4 regions of the Paenibacillus sp. FSL R10-2796 genome follow, and region 2 is predicted to be linked to each of the others. Evidence: riboswitches for the same ligand, from Rfam matches in the RefSeq annotation. Region 2 holds a riboswitch; each other region holds the start of a gene.
What was found. Region 2 has a riboswitch for thiamine pyrophosphate ahead of NST58_RS02585 (ABC transporter substrate-binding protein). Riboswitches for the same ligand answer to the same signal wherever they lie in the genome.

Region 1: another riboswitch for thiamine pyrophosphate. It lies ahead of thiC (phosphomethylpyrimidine synthase ThiC); the one in region 2 lies ahead of NST58_RS02585 (ABC transporter substrate-binding protein).
Region 3: another riboswitch for thiamine pyrophosphate. It lies ahead of NST58_RS10360 (thiamine phosphate synthase); the one in region 2 lies ahead of NST58_RS02585 (ABC transporter substrate-binding protein).
Region 4: another riboswitch for thiamine pyrophosphate. It lies ahead of NST58_RS13990 (ABC transporter ATP-binding protein); the one in region 2 lies ahead of NST58_RS02585 (ABC transporter substrate-binding protein).

Annotation. Positions count from the first base shown of each region.
Region 1 is NZ_CP150178.1:6,504,622-6,508,836, forward strand. It holds gene NST58_RS28975 (phosphotransferase) at 1-274, opposite strand, end outside; gene thiC (phosphomethylpyrimidine synthase ThiC) at 360-2,102, opposite strand; TPP riboswitch at 2,205-2,314, opposite strand; gene NST58_RS28985 (beta-galactosidase) at 2,386-4,215, opposite strand, start outside.
Region 2 is NZ_CP150178.1:540,006-544,220, forward strand. It holds gene NST58_RS02575 (ABC transporter permease) at 1-507, opposite strand, end outside; gene NST58_RS02580 (MTH1187 family thiamine-binding protein) at 504-797, opposite strand; gene NST58_RS02585 (ABC transporter substrate-binding protein) at 988-2,037, opposite strand; TPP riboswitch at 2,199-2,309, opposite strand; gene NST58_RS02590 (hypothetical protein) at 2,468-3,919, opposite strand; gene NST58_RS02595 (MFS transporter) at 3,992-4,215, opposite strand, start outside.
Region 3 is NZ_CP150178.1:2,331,990-2,336,204, reverse strand. It holds gene thiH (2-iminoacetate synthase ThiH) at 1-714, opposite strand, end outside; gene NST58_RS10370 (thiazole synthase) at 748-1,515, opposite strand; gene thiS (sulfur carrier protein ThiS) at 1,571-1,774, opposite strand; gene NST58_RS10360 (thiamine phosphate synthase) at 1,813-2,418, opposite strand; TPP riboswitch at 2,532-2,633, opposite strand; gene NST58_RS10355 (SDR family oxidoreductase) at 2,721-3,593, opposite strand; gene NST58_RS10350 (GDSL-type esterase/lipase family protein) at 3,831-4,215, opposite strand, start outside.
Region 4 is NZ_CP150178.1:3,089,036-3,093,250, forward strand. It holds gene NST58_RS13980 (ABC transporter substrate-binding protein) at 1-1,005, opposite strand, end outside; gene NST58_RS13985 (ABC transporter permease) at 1,002-1,778, opposite strand; gene NST58_RS13990 (ABC transporter ATP-binding protein) at 1,759-2,454, opposite strand; TPP riboswitch at 2,653-2,756, opposite strand; gene NST58_RS13995 (amino acid ABC transporter substrate-binding protein) at 2,979-3,815, shown strand; gene NST58_RS14000 (amino acid ABC transporter permease) at 3,869-4,215, shown strand, end outside.

The sequences.
Region 1 (4,215 bases), 1.3 Mb from region 2:
TATAAGCCAACAATCCGGGACATGGGAGTCCCTGTAGATACAATCTTTTCTGTTGAGAAAAGGCGAAGCTCAGTTCTTCTGGATTATACAATTTATATCTTTTTTTGTTGTATTGTTTAAGTAGAAATGGTCCTGATTCCGTTATGATTTTCCATTTAAGATTTAACCAGCCACGTTTTATTGGGGTAGCATGAAGGACTTTCAATCCAAAAAAATGATAGAAACTATTACTTAAATCCTCTAAAATGGCTTCCTCTGAACGAATCGCTTCCATTTCATCAACTCCTATCTATTCAAAGTATAAAAGAAGAAGCCGCCAATGACGACTTCTTTTAGATATTTCTTTTTAGCAGAAAAAGTTATCTATAAATGAGGCTCCCGCCTTGGAGAAACTCTTGCGCCTTCTCTTGCATTCCTGATTCAATTCTCGTCGTATTACGGATATTATGAGAGATCTTCATACTGCAAAATTTCGGCCCGCACATGGAACAAAAATGAGCTGTTTTAGCGCCTTCCGCAGGCAATGTCTCATCATGATATTCTAGCGCTCGCTCAGGATCTAACGATAAATGAAATTGATCACGCCAACGAAATTCAAAACGGGCTTTCGAAAGAGCATTATCCCGGTCTTGTGCTCCTTTATGCCCTTTCGCCAAATCTGCGGCATGAGCCGCTATTTTATAAGTAATGACCCCTACACGTACATCTTCCTTATTAGGCAGGCCAAGATGCTCCTTCGGAGTTACGTAACACAACATTGCTGTACCGAACCAACCAATCATCGCTGCACCTATAGCAGAGGTAATATGATCATAACCAGGCGCAATATCTGTAGTCAGTGGACCTAATGTATAAAAAGGGGCTTCGTTACAGGTTTCAATTTGCTTATCCATATTCTCTTTAATCAAGTGCATCGGCACATGTCCTGGACCCTCTACCATCACCTGTACATCATGACTCCAAGCTATAGCTGTTAATTCACCTAACGTCTCTAACTCGGCAAATTGTGCTTCATCATTCGCATCAGCAATCGAACCCGGACGTAATCCATCGCCTAGGGAAAAAGAAACATCGTACAGCTTCATGATTTCACATATCTCTTCAAAATGTGTATATAAAAAGTTCTCTTGATGATGCGCAAGACACCATGCCGCCATAATGGAACCACCTCTTGAAACAATGCCAGTCATACGTTGTGCCGTCAACGGGATATAACGAAGCAGAACCCCCGCATGAATGGTAAAATAATCAACCCCTTGCTCCGCTTGCTCAATGAGCGTATCACGGTACACTTCCCACGTTAAATCTTCCGCTTTCCCATTCACTTTTTCCAACGCTTGATAGATAGGCACCGTGCCAATAGGAACAGGAGAATTACGGATGATCCACTCGCGTGTCGTATGGATGTTTTTACCTGTGGAGAGATCCATTATATTATCTGCACCCCAGCGGGTGGCCCATCTCATCTTCTCTACCTCTTCCTCTATGGATGAGGATACTGCGGAATTTCCTATATTGGCATTGATCTTCACTAAAAAATTGCGTCCAATAATCATCGGTTCACTCTCTGGATGATTGATATTCGATGGGATGATGGCGCGGCCGCGGGCTACTTCATCTCTTACAAATTCCAGTGCCACATTCTCACGAATCGCAACGTATTCCATTTCCGAAGTAATAATCCCTTTGCGTGCATAATGCATTTGAGAGACATTAAGCCCCTTTTTCGCTCGCAAAGGTTTTCTATGGAGCGCTGGAAACACTTCCGCCACAGCTTTTCCCGTTGCATTCCCGTTATCTTCAGGCTTCACGGTTCTTCCTTCGTACGCTTCCGCATCCCCTCGTTCCTCAATCCAGCTTAGACGATTGGGCTCTAACCCCTGACGAATATCAGTATGAATATTAGCATCCGTGTAAGCCCCGCTTGTGTCATAGACATGAATTGGGGCATTCTCCTCTTCGCCGTCTATGCCCGCAGTTGGACTAAGTGAGATCTCCCGCATAGGCACCTGTATATCAGGCCGTGAACCCTTTACATACACTTTTTGACTTGCTGGAAAAGCTGATAGATTGATTGGATCGTTGTTCAATTCGCTTGTCATCTCAATTCCTCCTATAAGGTGATTTGATCAAGCGGAGACGGTCTACTCCCCACACATAGAAAAGGCCACATCTGTATAAGATGCGGCCTTAGAGTAGACAAATAGAAATAAAGCTCCATTTCCTCCGCTGGCATTATCCAGATCAGGTTTGACGGTCGATAGTTATAACTATCCTCTCAGCCTGGTCCCACCAAGCTCCCGTGACTATATAATTGCTACTTCAAAGTATAACCGAAAAGAGAGAATTATCCAAATCTACTCAAATGTGAGATCAATGTATACGTTAGTTTAACACCAATACCCCAAATCCTTCCAGAAGCACCTCGCCCGACAATGTTGTGCTGCTCAGTAAATCTGTTTTGGTCTCACGAAGATGGATCGTGACAGGAGTCTCACTATAATTAAGCAAAAAAGCATAACTGGAAGAAGCTCCGGTACGGACTTGCAGCTCTACCTCTTCTGGGAGCTCCAGCCAATCTGCTGGCGATTGTAGATCAATTAAATTTATGATCTCAGCCGCTGCCTGTTCATTAAATACGGCTCCGTAATACCAAACCTCACCCTTGCCGCGACGATTTCTAGTTACCGCCGGTTTTCCCGCATAATAATCAGAGGCGTAAACCGCCATCACTTCAACCGAAGCTTCCTCTATTTTGAGAATATCATTAAAGTCATCTGCTCCTGTAACGACTTCGGTCACGCCCGACCAGCTAATTGTTGTTGGCTGACGACTGCCCTTAACCATTGTGAATTCTTCAACTGTGATCCCGCATAGATCCTTAGCAGCACCTGGGAAAGGACGCATATAACATTGACCGCGCTCATCCTTATAGCCAGTTCTACAGCCGAAGATCAGTTTGCCGCCTTGCTGAACATATTCATCCAGCAGTGCTGTTGTCTCATCTGTCATAATCGCTGGGTGAGGATAGATAAGCACGTCGTACCTTGCAAGCTCCTCCAGCGTTGTTTTTTTGCGTAAATAGAGTACGTCATTCGGGATATGCTTCCGCTGAAGCGCCTTGTACCACTCCTTATTGCTCTTCCACATAAACGGGCCATGCCAAACATCGTATTCTCCATCCCACTCATTGTCATAATCACGAACAATAGCAATGTTAGCCTGATTACGAGTACCGACAAACGCATGACCTGCTGCTGCCAGCTCCTGACCGATCTGCCCCGCTTCCCGCACTCTTCGGTTAGGCTGATTATGATAGTCATTGATTCCATGCCAATAAATTTCATTGCCCATCGTAGCTGTCCGCCAGCGGAAATATAACACCATATCTGCTCCATGAGCGATCGACTGATAAGTCCATAACCGCATCTGCCCCGGCTTTGGAGAAGGCATATCCATCCGGTTCACCCAGCCACCCGGGCCCGACTGCTGCTCCATAATACAGAAATTCGGGGATATCGAACGAACAACAGATAACGACAGTCCCCAGCCTCTATCATTCAGCGGATTCCGCTCATTCGGGTCATAAAAAATAGTAGAGAACTGAGGATAGGAATCATAGCTGAAGAAATCCAACAGTTCATCCGTCATTTCATGGCTATCGAGATGCCCGAACAGACCGTTCGTGGTTACCCACTGCTTAGGGGCAAGTTTACGGATGATATCCGCTTGGTTTTTGGCAAAAGAAATTGTATTGTCCGAAATAAACCGTTTTTCATCCAATGCCTGATGAGGATTGGGTTGCTTCGGTACTGGAGTCGGACGTGGAAGATAGACCTGAGACCAGTCACTATAGCTTTGATTCCAAAAAACAGCTCCCCAAGCCTCGTTCAAATGCTCAAGTGTAACATATTTCTGCTGTAGCCATTCCCGGAAAGCCTTATGGTCACTCTCCGAATAAAATTCACTGATCTCACAGTTGAGCTCATTATCAATTTGCCAGCCAACTACACCCGGATGATTGCCGTAATGTTCAGCCATTTGTTCTGCAATACGTGCACACAGTTCCCGGTATTTAGGACTGCTGTAATTATAATGACGGCGCATGCCATGCTGAAGTGTAACACCTTCGTAGGTTACATTTAAAACTTCGGGATACTTATCAGTCAACCAAGCTGGAGGCGTCGCCGTCGGAGTACCAAGTACAACCTGAAG
Region 2 (4,215 bases):
CAGCTCCAGCTTGGTGAAGATTTGCCACTTGCTTGCGCCAGCCATTTTCATATAATTCATCATGACCTGATCACTTTGGGCCAGACCGCCCATCGCAGCGACAGCTACCGGGAAGAAACATACTAGTGTAATCAGCACGATTTTGGGCAAAAGACCAAAGCCGAACCAGATAATGAGCAGGGGTCCGAGCGCGATGGAGGGAACATTTTGACTCAGAATAATAAGTGGATAAAAAGCCCGTCTAGCCCAAGGCAAAAGATGCAAAAGCAAAGCAACGATCAGGCCTACCCCCGTACCAATGGGAAAACCAATTAAAGTGAGCCGCAGCGTAGCCATCGTATGTGCCCAAAGACCAGAAGCGTTACTGGTGGATTCACGGGCAATATCAGCAGGACTCGGCAGAATCCAGGATTCAATATGAAATACAGATACAGATAGCTGCCATACGGTTAAAAAGAAGACGACCGCCACAAGGGGCGGCCATATTAGCTTCCAGGTCGATCTCACGGCCGATATTTCTCCGTCAATTTATCCATGCTGATTCCGTTAGGATTATGAGCGATTTTGATCTGCGAAATTACGCTTGGACTGCCTGCTTCGATCAACGCCTCCTGCATCTGACGCACAACCTCCAGCAGCTCGCTAAGCTCACCTTCCATTGTGGTTTCCAGCGGATTCACTTGATGTTTAACACCGGATTTCTGAATGACCTCAATCGCTTTATCTACGTATGGGATGGAATCCTCATTGTTCGGAGTTTTTGGAATTACTTGAATGCTTAGTAGGGTGTTAGCCACAATAATCAATCCTCTCATTTTATAAGGTAAGTTCAAAAAGCCAACTTTGATAACGAAGTAACTCAGGAAGCAAACTCGACATCGAATCTTGAACGAACTTGGGAAGTCCGGTACTCACGTAGCACATCACTACGCTCCGTTCCTCCTTCCTCAAGTAACGTCCAACCTTCTTGGTTCTGAAGTCCGCTCTCTACTCCGCCGGTAAAAAATCATTACTGAATGCACTAGCAGCATCCAGCGGTTTATCCAGCAACTTCAGATCGTACATCCAGTCGCCATAATTCTGCCAGACCTCGGTTTTTTGCTCGCCCCAGCGGGCAGCATCGTCCTTGTATTTTGGGCTAAGCCATTTTTGGCTAGCTAGGACAAGGTCGGCGTCCAGGTCAGGAACGGCCTTCGATAACATACCGGCAGCCTCTTCCGGATGATCTATGGCATATTGATAACCTTTTGATGTGGCTTTCATGAAGGCCTTCACCAGATCAGGATGATCTGCAATTTGCTTCTCACTCGTCGTCAGCACAGGCGTGTAATAATCGAGCTGCGGCGCATAATCCTTTAAGTACAGCATATCCAATGGCTCGCCACGCAACTCAGCCTCAACACCAGTCCAAGCGTAGAAAATCCAGGCGAAATCAATGTCACGTTTGACGGCGGTAAAATAATCAGCTTCACCGATACTGATCAGCTTCACCTTTTTCACATCGCCACCTTCAGGATCCATGATAGCTTTCATGGCTGCTTCTTCCGCCGGTGAGCCCCAGCCTCCGTAGGTTTTACCTTCGAAATCCTTTGGTGATTTAATATTGCGATCTACTGGAGCAACGAATCCCGACGTATTATGCTGAATAATAGCTGCTATCGAGACAAGGGGTACGCCTTGTAGACGGGCTAGTGTTAATCCTTCTTGGGCGCTGATGCCAAATGCGGCTTCGCCAGAAGTAACCATAGTATCAGAACCCGCTGCGCCTGGCTGAACGATCTCGACGTCCAGACCTTCTTCAGCGTAGTAACCAAGATCCTTAGCTACGTATAGACCGGTATGATTTGTGTTCGGTGTCCAGTCGAGTGCGACTTTAACTTTGGTGAGCTCTTTTGGAGCATCCGTCCCAGCCGCAGCAGTTGGATCAGTAGCATTTGCTTTGTTTCCGGCTGTATTCCCATTGTTGCTGCCGCATCCGGCAATGGCAAGAATGAGTACACAGGTGAGGCACAACGTAAGTGCTTTTTTGAGGTGCATGTCTTCTTCTCTCCTTTAAGGTTACAAGAATCCCGTCTTCACAACATGAACCGTAAAGTGTAGTATGTACGTTTTTCTACATCTTTTAGTGATCTTACAAAAAAAGCGCCCCGAGTGATCGGGACGCTGGCTTGGCGCAAGGTTAGTTAAGGTCACAGGGACCAGAACCAATTGGCGATTCCTACGCTGGCATTATCCAGATCAGGTATAAGGGTCAGTATCTTGTGGGATACAATCTCAGCCGGCCAATTCCAGCACCCCTGGTTCTATGAAGTTAACGGGTATTTCTATGTGCAATATAAGTAAGCATAAGTTTTGTACCCATACTTTATATCTTATATTTCTCGCATACGGTGTATTATAGACGGCTGTACTCGGAATGTCTAGTAGTGCACTCCTGAATTTTTCCAATCCAGTAGTTTCTTTTTTGCTAGTCTAGATCTTTATATTTCTTGCGGTGACGCCGTTTAAGCTCACTAACCAGCGCCCCTAGCGTGAGGACAACGCTGATCAGAATCCCGCTCATGATCACGAAGAGGGCAAGAAATTCAAAGGGAGAATAACCAATCATTTTACTCCATTGAATCTTTCCATCCAGATCGTCAATGACCTGATTCATGCCGTAAATCCCGCTTACTACCGTAAATACAGTGAGAATCATCAGCAGATTATCCCGTCGCTTGGATTGAAACTTATCCTGATACTGAAACAGGTCATTTAAGGTTTCTTTCACTTCCTCGAACAAAGCATCGTTTCCGTATACTTTACGCAGCTGAAGAAATATCTCCCGGCCCTGCGACTGGGAAATCAACTCCAAGAAGTAGAACTTAGCCGAGAACTTATTGATGGAGTAGATTAGATTGTCTATTTCCTCATAATCATGATTAATCCGAAGTCGGGAGTGCATATTGGCGAGCTTTAGCAGAACGATTTTGTGGAAAATATTGAGTAAAAATCCGTAATAATATTGCCCGTACATCTGGTTGGCTAGACTAACAGCAATCTCCTGTTCAGCGCGGGTCATGCAGCAAAAGGTTTGCTCATTCATCATATAATATGTGTCTGGACCCCAGCGATTATAGGAATGCTCATGACAATAGTTTGCAATATACGCTGGATCGCTGGCACTGGCATAGGGCTTTCCGTTCAGATTAATTCCATCAAGCTGTGAGGCGCGATAGCGTAGATTTACACTAATCTCATCAGAGCTTTCTTCATTCTGAAAGCCGTAAAAAGCTTGCACCTGCATTCTTTCATCTACGAAAAAAGGAAGGGTCTCGAAATAAGCCCCATTGATATCCGATTGATCCAGATATGGCTCCAGTCCATCCACCAAATTTCGGAAGACAAAATCCTCTACCATCTCATAGGTCTGTTCCCCGCAATGAATATAAGTGTAATCATCCTGTATGAAGGTATTCTCTAGCGCACGGAAACGATCTGCGAATTCTAGGGCAATACTAAAGGGAATTGAATCCCCCTCCAGCTGGACACGTATCGTCACGAATCCAAGCTGAAAAGGACATATGAATATATCCGTCGAGAGAATTTTGAAAAATATAGATTGCTGCGGAATCTCCAGAATGCAGTCGAGATTATTTACTCTGGAAAAACGGCGAAACGAGTCGGCATCCTTCCTGCGTGGAAAAAGGACATGTGCAGCAAACGGTAAATAGGTGCGCTCCATTCGTTCATGGGAAACACAGTAGCCATCTCCGTAGTAGGCAGCTTCAAGCTCTTTATTATCCAGAAAAAAACGTGTGAAGCCGTCGTCCTGTAATTGCTGGATAAGCTGCTTAGAATCGCCCTTTTTTATAGAAAAGGGAAATATAAACTGCATGAGCGCAGTATGTAACAAAGGCTCAGTTGAAGACTCATTCATTCATCGTCCATCCTTGTGCTCAGAATATGCTTATAGATCACATTACCCTAAAAGGATAACGTTGATACTGTTCTAAATACGGGAACTCTTTCCTTTCACCGCTTGCATAGATTGGAACCTCCATGCGGCAATGCTTAGCAGAAACAAGAAGGCGGCAAAAGCGGCAAGTAATCCGGCTGTTTGTGCCACTTCTAAATGGTCCATAGACCAGCCCATAAACAGAGGTAGCAAAGCACCGCCAACACCTCCGGAAGCAATCATAATGCTGGGTGTTGACTCTTCGGTGCTAGGCAGCA
Region 3 (4,215 bases), 1.8 Mb from region 2:
GGCACTTTGGAATGCCTCTTGCCGCCAATCATACATCCCGAGCAACGTACCAATATTCACAGAACGAAAACCTGCCTGACAGCCGCGTTCAGGTGCATCCAGGCGATTCCGGTAGTTTCTTTTAGGCCCTTTAACATGCAGCTTTCTGTAAGTCTCCTGGTGGTACACCTCTTGGTACAGTGTTAATCCATCCACCCCTGCTTGAAGAAGCTCTTTATATTCTGCAGTTGATAGAGGATTTATCTCAATACTGACAGAGGAAAAAAATTCCCTGAGTACATCTACGCAATCCTTAATATATGAGACAGGATTCTCCCGGCGCGATTCACCAGTCAAAATGAGGATATGCCGCAGACCTGTAGCTGCAATCTTCTCAGCCTCCCTGCGAACCTCCTCCAAGGACAGCTTTTTGCGCGGAAAATCATAAATGGAGCTGAAGCTGCAGTAGGTACAATGATTCACACAAAAATCCGCAAGATACATCGGTGTGAACAGCTGCATCGAATAACCAAAATGTGCACGGGTCAGTCGCTGTGCAGCCAACGCCATCTCCTCTAGCAGCGGCGTTGCTGCCGGAGAGAGCAATGCCAGCAAATCATTTTCGTTCAGCTTGTCTTTTCCAAGCGCCCGCTTAACGTCATCCTCCCGGAACTCCTTCCACAGCTGCTCATAAGGATACTGCTCCAAGCGGGCCAGTGTGTCAAAAAAGCTCATGCTAATCTTCCCTCCTTTCGTGACCTATCAAATTCAGTTCAAAAATCCAGTCAACGGTGACGAAGCAAAAGCAACTTCTTCTACAGGACCGAGTCCTGCCAAATAAGCTTTGCGGCCAGCGGATATCGCCTCGCGGAACGCTTCCGCCATGACGAGCGGATTACGTGCCGTTGCAATAGCCGTATTAAGCAGAACAGCAGCGGCCCCCATCTCCATTGCTTCCGCCGCTTCCGAGGGCTTGCCAATTCCGGCGTCTACAATAATCGGCAAATTCACTTCTTGAATAAGAATACGCACAAGCTCCTTGGTGCGCAGGCCGCGATTCGTTCCGATCGGCGCACCAAGCGGCATCACAGCAGCAGCACCGGCATCTCTCAGACGTAAAGCAGCCGAAAGGTCCGGACTCATATAAGGCAGTACTACAAAACCCTCCGCTGCTAAAATCTCTGTAGCTCGTATGGTCTCCAGATTATCTGGAAGCAGGTATTTCTGATCATTGATCACTTCGATCTTGACCCAGTTCCCCAGTCCCGCAGCTCTTGCTAATCTTGCAATACGGACTGCCTCTTCCGCTGAACGCGCTCCTGAGGTATTAGGCAGAAGAGTCATGTGGCCGGGAATGTGGTTCATGATATTTTCTGCTCCACCTTGCGGGTCCACTCGGCGAAGCGCTACAGTAATCACCTGAGAACCAGAGCTTGCGATCACTTCGGGGATCAACGTATTCCGGCTATATTTTCCGGTTCCGATAAATAATCTACTGGTTAATTCGATGCCGCCAATATGTAACGGGTCATGCATGAAATTACCTCCCTTTGGTTCTTATAAATTTCTCAAAATTCTATACCGCTCCATCTCAACCCCCACCAACAAAGTGCACCAGTTCCAAACGATCATCCTCGCTCAGAGCAGTACTTTCATAATTCTCCTTACTGACAAATTCTCCATTCAGCTCAATGATCATCAAACGACCCGACCACTCAGGAAGACTGATCAAATCAGCTATAGTTTGAATACCACCAGAACACTCTGCGGATTTCCCGTTAATCAACAGCTTCATTCTGAATCACCCCCTTCGCCCATGCTGTTACCTCCAGGCTATGAATGAACCGCCTTATGAATAGCTTTGGCGGCCTCATAAGGATCATCCGCTCCGCAAATACCGGACATCACAGCAACTCCTGCCGCACCTTTCCTGATGATCTGCGCCGCATTAGCGGGGCTAATTCCGCCAATCGCAATTACAGGAATAGAGCTGGTCTTCACCGTTTCTGCAAGCAGCTCTAACCCACGTGCGGGCAGCCCTAACTTGCTATCCGAGGGAAATACATGACCAAACAAGCAATAATCAGCTCCCTGCTCTGAGGCATTCGCCGCTTCTTCCGGAGAATGAACCGATCTCCCCAGCCGAAGCTGAGGTGCAATTCGCCGGGCTGTAACCGGACTCAGACTGTGCCAAGCCAACTGAACCCCCGCGGCACCAGCTGCCAAGGCTACATCGATCCGGTCGTTGATTATCAGTTTGGTAGCGGGCATACCGGCAGCCAACAGCTTCTGTGCCGCAGCGAGCAGTTCGCATGCAGGACATTGCTTATCTCTCAGGTGAATATAATCGACCCATGTCTGCACCGTGACAGCTAGTTCAACAAAATGTCTCAGCTGTAGCTTGCCGTCTGATATTAGATGGATCTCAGCTTGCAACATCACGATCTCCTCTCTCACTTCCCTGTAGGTCAGTAAAAAACAAAAAAACTGCCCCCCGTAAGGAAGGCAGTCAGAATCTGTATATAGACGGCACTACAAATAGCCCGACAACAGAAATTCGTTCTCCACTTCCCTACGCTGGTCTTAACCAGATCAGGTTCAAAGGGTCCGGAAATCCATTCCGTCTCAGCCAATCGGCACCCCTAGTGACATAAATATACAATTTTAAAATGCTAACGTGGTTTATAGTAACATATTTTTTTATTGAAATACACCCATTTATTCACATTAGCTGTACTGATCTAACCGTTTACTACCTCGCCACCATTTACATGAATAACCTGTCCAGTCACATAACTGGAATCGTCAGAGGCCAGATATACATAGGCTGGTGCCAGCTCTTCTGGTTGTCCAGGCCGTTTCATAGGCTGTGTACCTCCAAACTCGCTAACCTGTTTTGCATCAAAGGTAGAGGGAATCAGCGGTGTCCAGATTGGACCTGGTGCAACACCGTTTACCCGTATGCCCTTCTCTGCCAGATTCGTGGACAAGGATCGTGTGAAGCTAAGAATAGCTCCTTTAGTTGATGAATAGTCCAGCAGCTGCGGGCTTCCGCGATAAGCGGTAATTGAAGTTGTATTTATAATGGTAGATCCTGCTTTTAAATGAGGCATAGCTGCTTTTGTTAAATAGAACATCGCAAATATATTCGTACGGAAAGTACGCTCAAGCTGCTCGGAAGTAATATCCTCGATCTTAGCTTGCGGATGTTGCTCTGCCGCGTTATTGATGAGAATATCAAGCTTTCCTAAGCCCTCCACCGTCTGTTTAATAAGATCCTTACAGAATTTCTCGTCACCGATATCACCTGGAATTAGGATACATTTGCGGCCTTCCTGCTCGACCTGACGTTTAGTTTCCTCTGCATCTGAGTGTTCATTAAGATATGAAATGACCACATCAGCGCCTTCTTTAGCAAAAAGCACAGCAACTGCACGCCCAATTCCGCTGTCTCCACCGGTAATTAACGCCGCCTTGTCTTGCAGTTTACCTGCTGCTTTATAATTTGCCGGCTCGTATTTGGGCAGCGGCGTCATTTCACTCTCAATCCCTGGCTGATGATGCTGCTCCTGTGGGGGTAAGGTTTTTGTAGCTTGTTTATTGTTGCCTGACATCTTCCCTATCTCCTCTCGTTAAGCAAATTGATAGTTAACTGATCGTCTTAGGATGGCACAACTATGCACGTTTATACGCTGGGTTTGTCATTTTCTTAAATCGCTTTACGAATCTTACTTACCACAATGAAAGTAGATATAAACAACCGTGAGAGATATACTGCTGTAAGTGGAGAGGAATTCACTGCATACAAATAGACACAGCATCGCTGCTGTGCCTTGAATTGTTCACCCTGACTATTTTAGAGAAGAAACATGATTTTCTGCATTCACTTCATGTTCCAGCACCCACATAAAGTACAGAGCTTTGGCCGCTTTCTCCCGGGTCACTATAGCTTTAGGTTCTAGTTCTGTCCCATTGACCATTTCGCCTCTGGCAATCCCCATTTCAGATCTAAAGAGTCCTAATTCATATGCACTTTTTACTTTTGAAATTAAATAAGGAGAAATGTCCGCTGTATCAACAAGCTGCGTCCAGGATACAAGAGGATAGTACATCGCACCTCTAGCTCCTGGCTCCAAATTCGAATCATAGCCAGGATCTCCTGGCACTACTGCTGTGCCGTTATAATCAGTCATGTACTTAGGTTTATTAGCAAACTTTACTTGGTAAACATCATAG
Region 4 (4,215 bases), 2.5 Mb from region 2:
ATCTTCTGGTAGAAGATCGTTGGTGGATAACCACTGCTGAACCTTTTCCCAAGATGTCGGGTCTTGATAACCAAAAGTTTGATCGCCTGCATTCATCAGCGGCAGTAGAATTTCAAGACTTTTTTTCTCAATCTCCTTGTCGAGCGGTGAAGTTGCATCTTCATGTGCAATCAGTAAATCCAGGGCTTGTTCAGGATTCTGCTCCACAAATTCCTGTCCTTTTGTTATGGCATTTAGAAATTTTTTAAAGTAGGCTTCAGAATTTTGCAATCCTTGTTCGCTGGCCACCAGCACAAGCTCATAATAGTCAGGTACTCCGTAATCCGTTGGATTAAGCGAGGTGACCGGATGTCCCTCTTTTTCAAGGATCAGTTGTTCATGGTTGATGAATCCGCCCATTATTGCGTCCACTTGTCCTGTAGAGATCGCAGGGATAAGGTCAAAACCTACATCAATCAGCTTGGCGGATGAAGGATCGCCTCCATCACTCTGGATCATTGTCCGAATCATCGCTTCATAGAGCGGAATGGAGGAATAGCCGATTTGTTTTCCCACGAGCTCTTTGGGACTATGAATACTGCCTGCTTGAGGAACCATCAGATGATTCAGTGGATGCCGCACGATTGCTGCAATCGAACGTACAGGGATTTTCTCTCCGCGTGCCATAAGCACCTGAGGCTGATAACTGAGCGCTAGATCAATTTGATTTGCTGCTACAAGCTTTAGGGCGTCATTGCTGTCCGCAGGCATTTTGATCTCGACATCCAAACCTTCCTCTTGGAAAAAACCTTGCTGTTGCGCAGCGTATAGAAAGGAATGAACGGCATTGGGATACCAATCAAGCATAATCGTCAGCTTGTGTGACTGTTTATTTTCGGAATTGGAGGAACCGGTTTGGGAGTTGTTATTTAGCTTGTCTGCCTTCCCGCAGCTGCTTAAGAGCAAAAGTGTGCATACTAGAAATACAGAAATAAGTCCTCGTTGTGGTGATTTTAAATGATTCATTGGTTAGATCCTCTTTTCTTTAAAAATAATTGTTCGAGTAAAGCTATCGCCAGAAAAAGCACAACACCAAGCGCGGACAGCAGAAATACAGCCGCGAACATTTCATCGCTCTGCATATTTCCGGCCATTCTGCGGCTGAAGTAACCGAGTCCTTTACTGCCGCCGAGCCATTCCCCGATAGTAGCTCCGATGACGCAGTATACTATGGACAGCTTTAAGCCAGAGAAAAAAGCAGGCAATGCCAGTGGAATTTGGGTTTTGACAAGCAGCTGCCAGCGGTTTGCACCAAATGTTAATAATAAGTCCTTGTAAGTCTGGCCACTTGTACGAAGTCCATCATATGTACTCACTACGACTGGAAAAAAAGCCGTCAAAAACACCACAGCCACTTTGCTCCACAGCGTATATCCGAACCACATAATAAAAATGGGGGATAGCGCAATTAATGGGACCGTCTGGCTAATGATAAGGAAGGGATAGATGGCCTTTTCTACGGGGCGAAACAGGAACATTCCAATGCCCAGCAATACACCAAAAATCACAGAAAGGACAAAACCCACCAGTATCTCCTGTAACGTCGCCAATAAATGCTGTCCAAATAATAATTGCCTGTGCTCGATCAATGCGATGCCAATAGATGAAGGTGCAGGGAGAATAAAGGCTGGAATCAAGTGAAGGCGAACAGCTGACTCCCAGATTACAAGAATGAGCAGTACCAGAAGAAGGAAGGGACCATAGTTGTCTAGATGTTTTTTAAAAGGTATAGGTTGCATGCAATCTTCGCTCCAACTCTGCCCGTAGTGCTATAAACCGGGGTTCATAGTTCATCTTATAATGTCTTGGTTTTGGTAGATCGACAACGATCTCCTGTAATTCGCTGTGCGCACCGCCAGATAATAAATAAATCCGGTCACTGAGCAATAGGGCTTCTTCCAGATCATGAGTGATGAGCATAATCGTCTGATTCAGTTCACCCCATAACTCCAACAGCCAACGGTGTATCTCACGTTTGGTCATGGCATCGAGAGCGCCAAAGGGCTCATCCAGCAGCATAAGACCACTTCCGCCTCCAGCCACTAAGGTGCGCAGAAATGCTACTCGCTGTTTCATACCTCCCGAAAGTTCATGGGGATAAGCCTTCTCTACATCTGTTAAGCCGAAGCGGGCCAACATTTCCCGAATCTGAGTGATCGTTTTCTGTTTACTAAATCTGGGCTTGATCTCCCAGGGCAAAAGGCAGTTATCGAGCACTGTTCTCCAAGGCAGCAATAAATCCTGCTGAGGCATATAAGCGATCTGACCTAAACGACTAGCGGTTGAGGGGAGCGTAGGGAGTTTTATTTTTCCATGAGTAGGTTCGAGTAAACCGGCAACCGTTTTGAAAAATGTGCTTTTCCCGCATCCGCTAGCACCTACTACGGAGACGAATTCCCCTTGCCTGATATCCATGGATAGATTTGCGAATACAGGGGGTTGTTCAGTTTCCGGAAAAGAGTAGGTTAGGCCTTGAATAGATAAAATGGTCGTGATGATCTAACCTCCTAATATTTTTGTGGAGCGCCTAAACAAATAAAGACCCATCCATTTCCAGAGGAAATGAATGGGTCAAAAAGTTCATTCTGCATAATAACACTTAACATGCTTGATGAAAATTCTGCTCCACTTCCCTCCGCTGGTATGATCCAGATCAGGTTCCAAGGGTCCGGAGCTTGAAGCTCCGTCTCAGTCGGCCGACTCCCCTAGTGAAATAACAGGTCCATATTAATTTGTTTATAAATATACCATATCTTTCTGAGAAGTAAAGAGAGAAAGAAGTGAAGGATTAATCCAAGATTGGGTAAGATATAAGTAGAAATCTAGTTAATATTACAATTCCGATGTATATAATCGGAAAAAAGTATTGACGATCATGTGATGGCAGTGTACTATTCAATTTACCGGAAAAAAACCGGATAGAGAGAGGGGATTTAATAATGAAAAAATGGAGTTTAACTATTATATTGGCGTTAACCGTGGTCCTTGTAGCGGCTTGCGGCAATAATTCGAATACCAATACGGCTGCTGAACCAACAGCTGGAACGAATGGTGGAGCAGCATCTTCAGCGCAAAACAGTTTGGAGGCTGTGAAGGCCAGCGGCAAATTGCGGATAGGTACAGAAGGGACTTATGCACCTTTTACTTATCATGACACTGCGGGGAAATTGACGGGTTTTGACGTGGAAATTGCCGAAGAAGTAGCCAAACGTTTAGGTGTTGAAGCTGAATTTTTTGAAACTCAGTGGGATGGTATTTTTGCTGGGATGGATGCGAAACGGTTTGATGTCATTTTTAATGAAGTTTCCATTAACGAAGATCGCAAAGTGAAATATGATTTCTCTGAACCCTATATTGTATCCAAGGCAGTATTGATCGTGAGCGAAAACAATGAGGATATTAAGACCTTTGCTGATCTAAAGGGTAAAAAAGCCGGACAATCCCTGACCAGTAACTTATCCGACATCGCTCGTGAGAACGGTGCTGAAATCGTAGCTACGGACGGTTTCAATCAAGCGATGGATCTGCTGACTTCGGGACGTATTGATGCAACTGTGAATGATGGCTTGTCTTATCTGGATCTGAAAAAACAAAAACCAGATGCAAAAATTAAAGTGGTTGATGAGATTCCTGAAGGCTCACAAAGTGCTGCGGTATTCCTGAAAGGCAATGATGAGCTGGTGAATGCGGTCAGTGATGCGATTAAAGAGATGAAAAGTGATGGAACGTACTTGAAAATTTCCGAGAAATACTTTGGAGCTGACGTTTCAAAATAATACAAGGCTAGCAAGGCTAATTAAGCCTAGAAGCTAAAAAGGATGTCTGAATAATGGATGACCGCAAAATACAAATTTTCTTAGATACACTGCTACCCCTGCTTAAAGCCGGGGTGGCTTTTACCATTCCGTTGGCTCTACTTTCCTTTGTGCTTGGATTGATTTTGGCGATCCTAACCGCGTTGGCACGTCTTTCACCGTGGGTAATTCCGAAGCTAATCGCCCGTTTTTATGTATGGGTCATTCGGGGAACCCCGTTGTTAGTGCAGCTATTTATTATATTTTATGGTTTGCCGGCTGTTGGTATTGTACTCGACCCTTTCATTGCCGCCACCATTGGATTTACCCTTAGCGTAGGGGCTTATTCATCGGAAATCGTACGCGCTGCTATCCTGTCGAT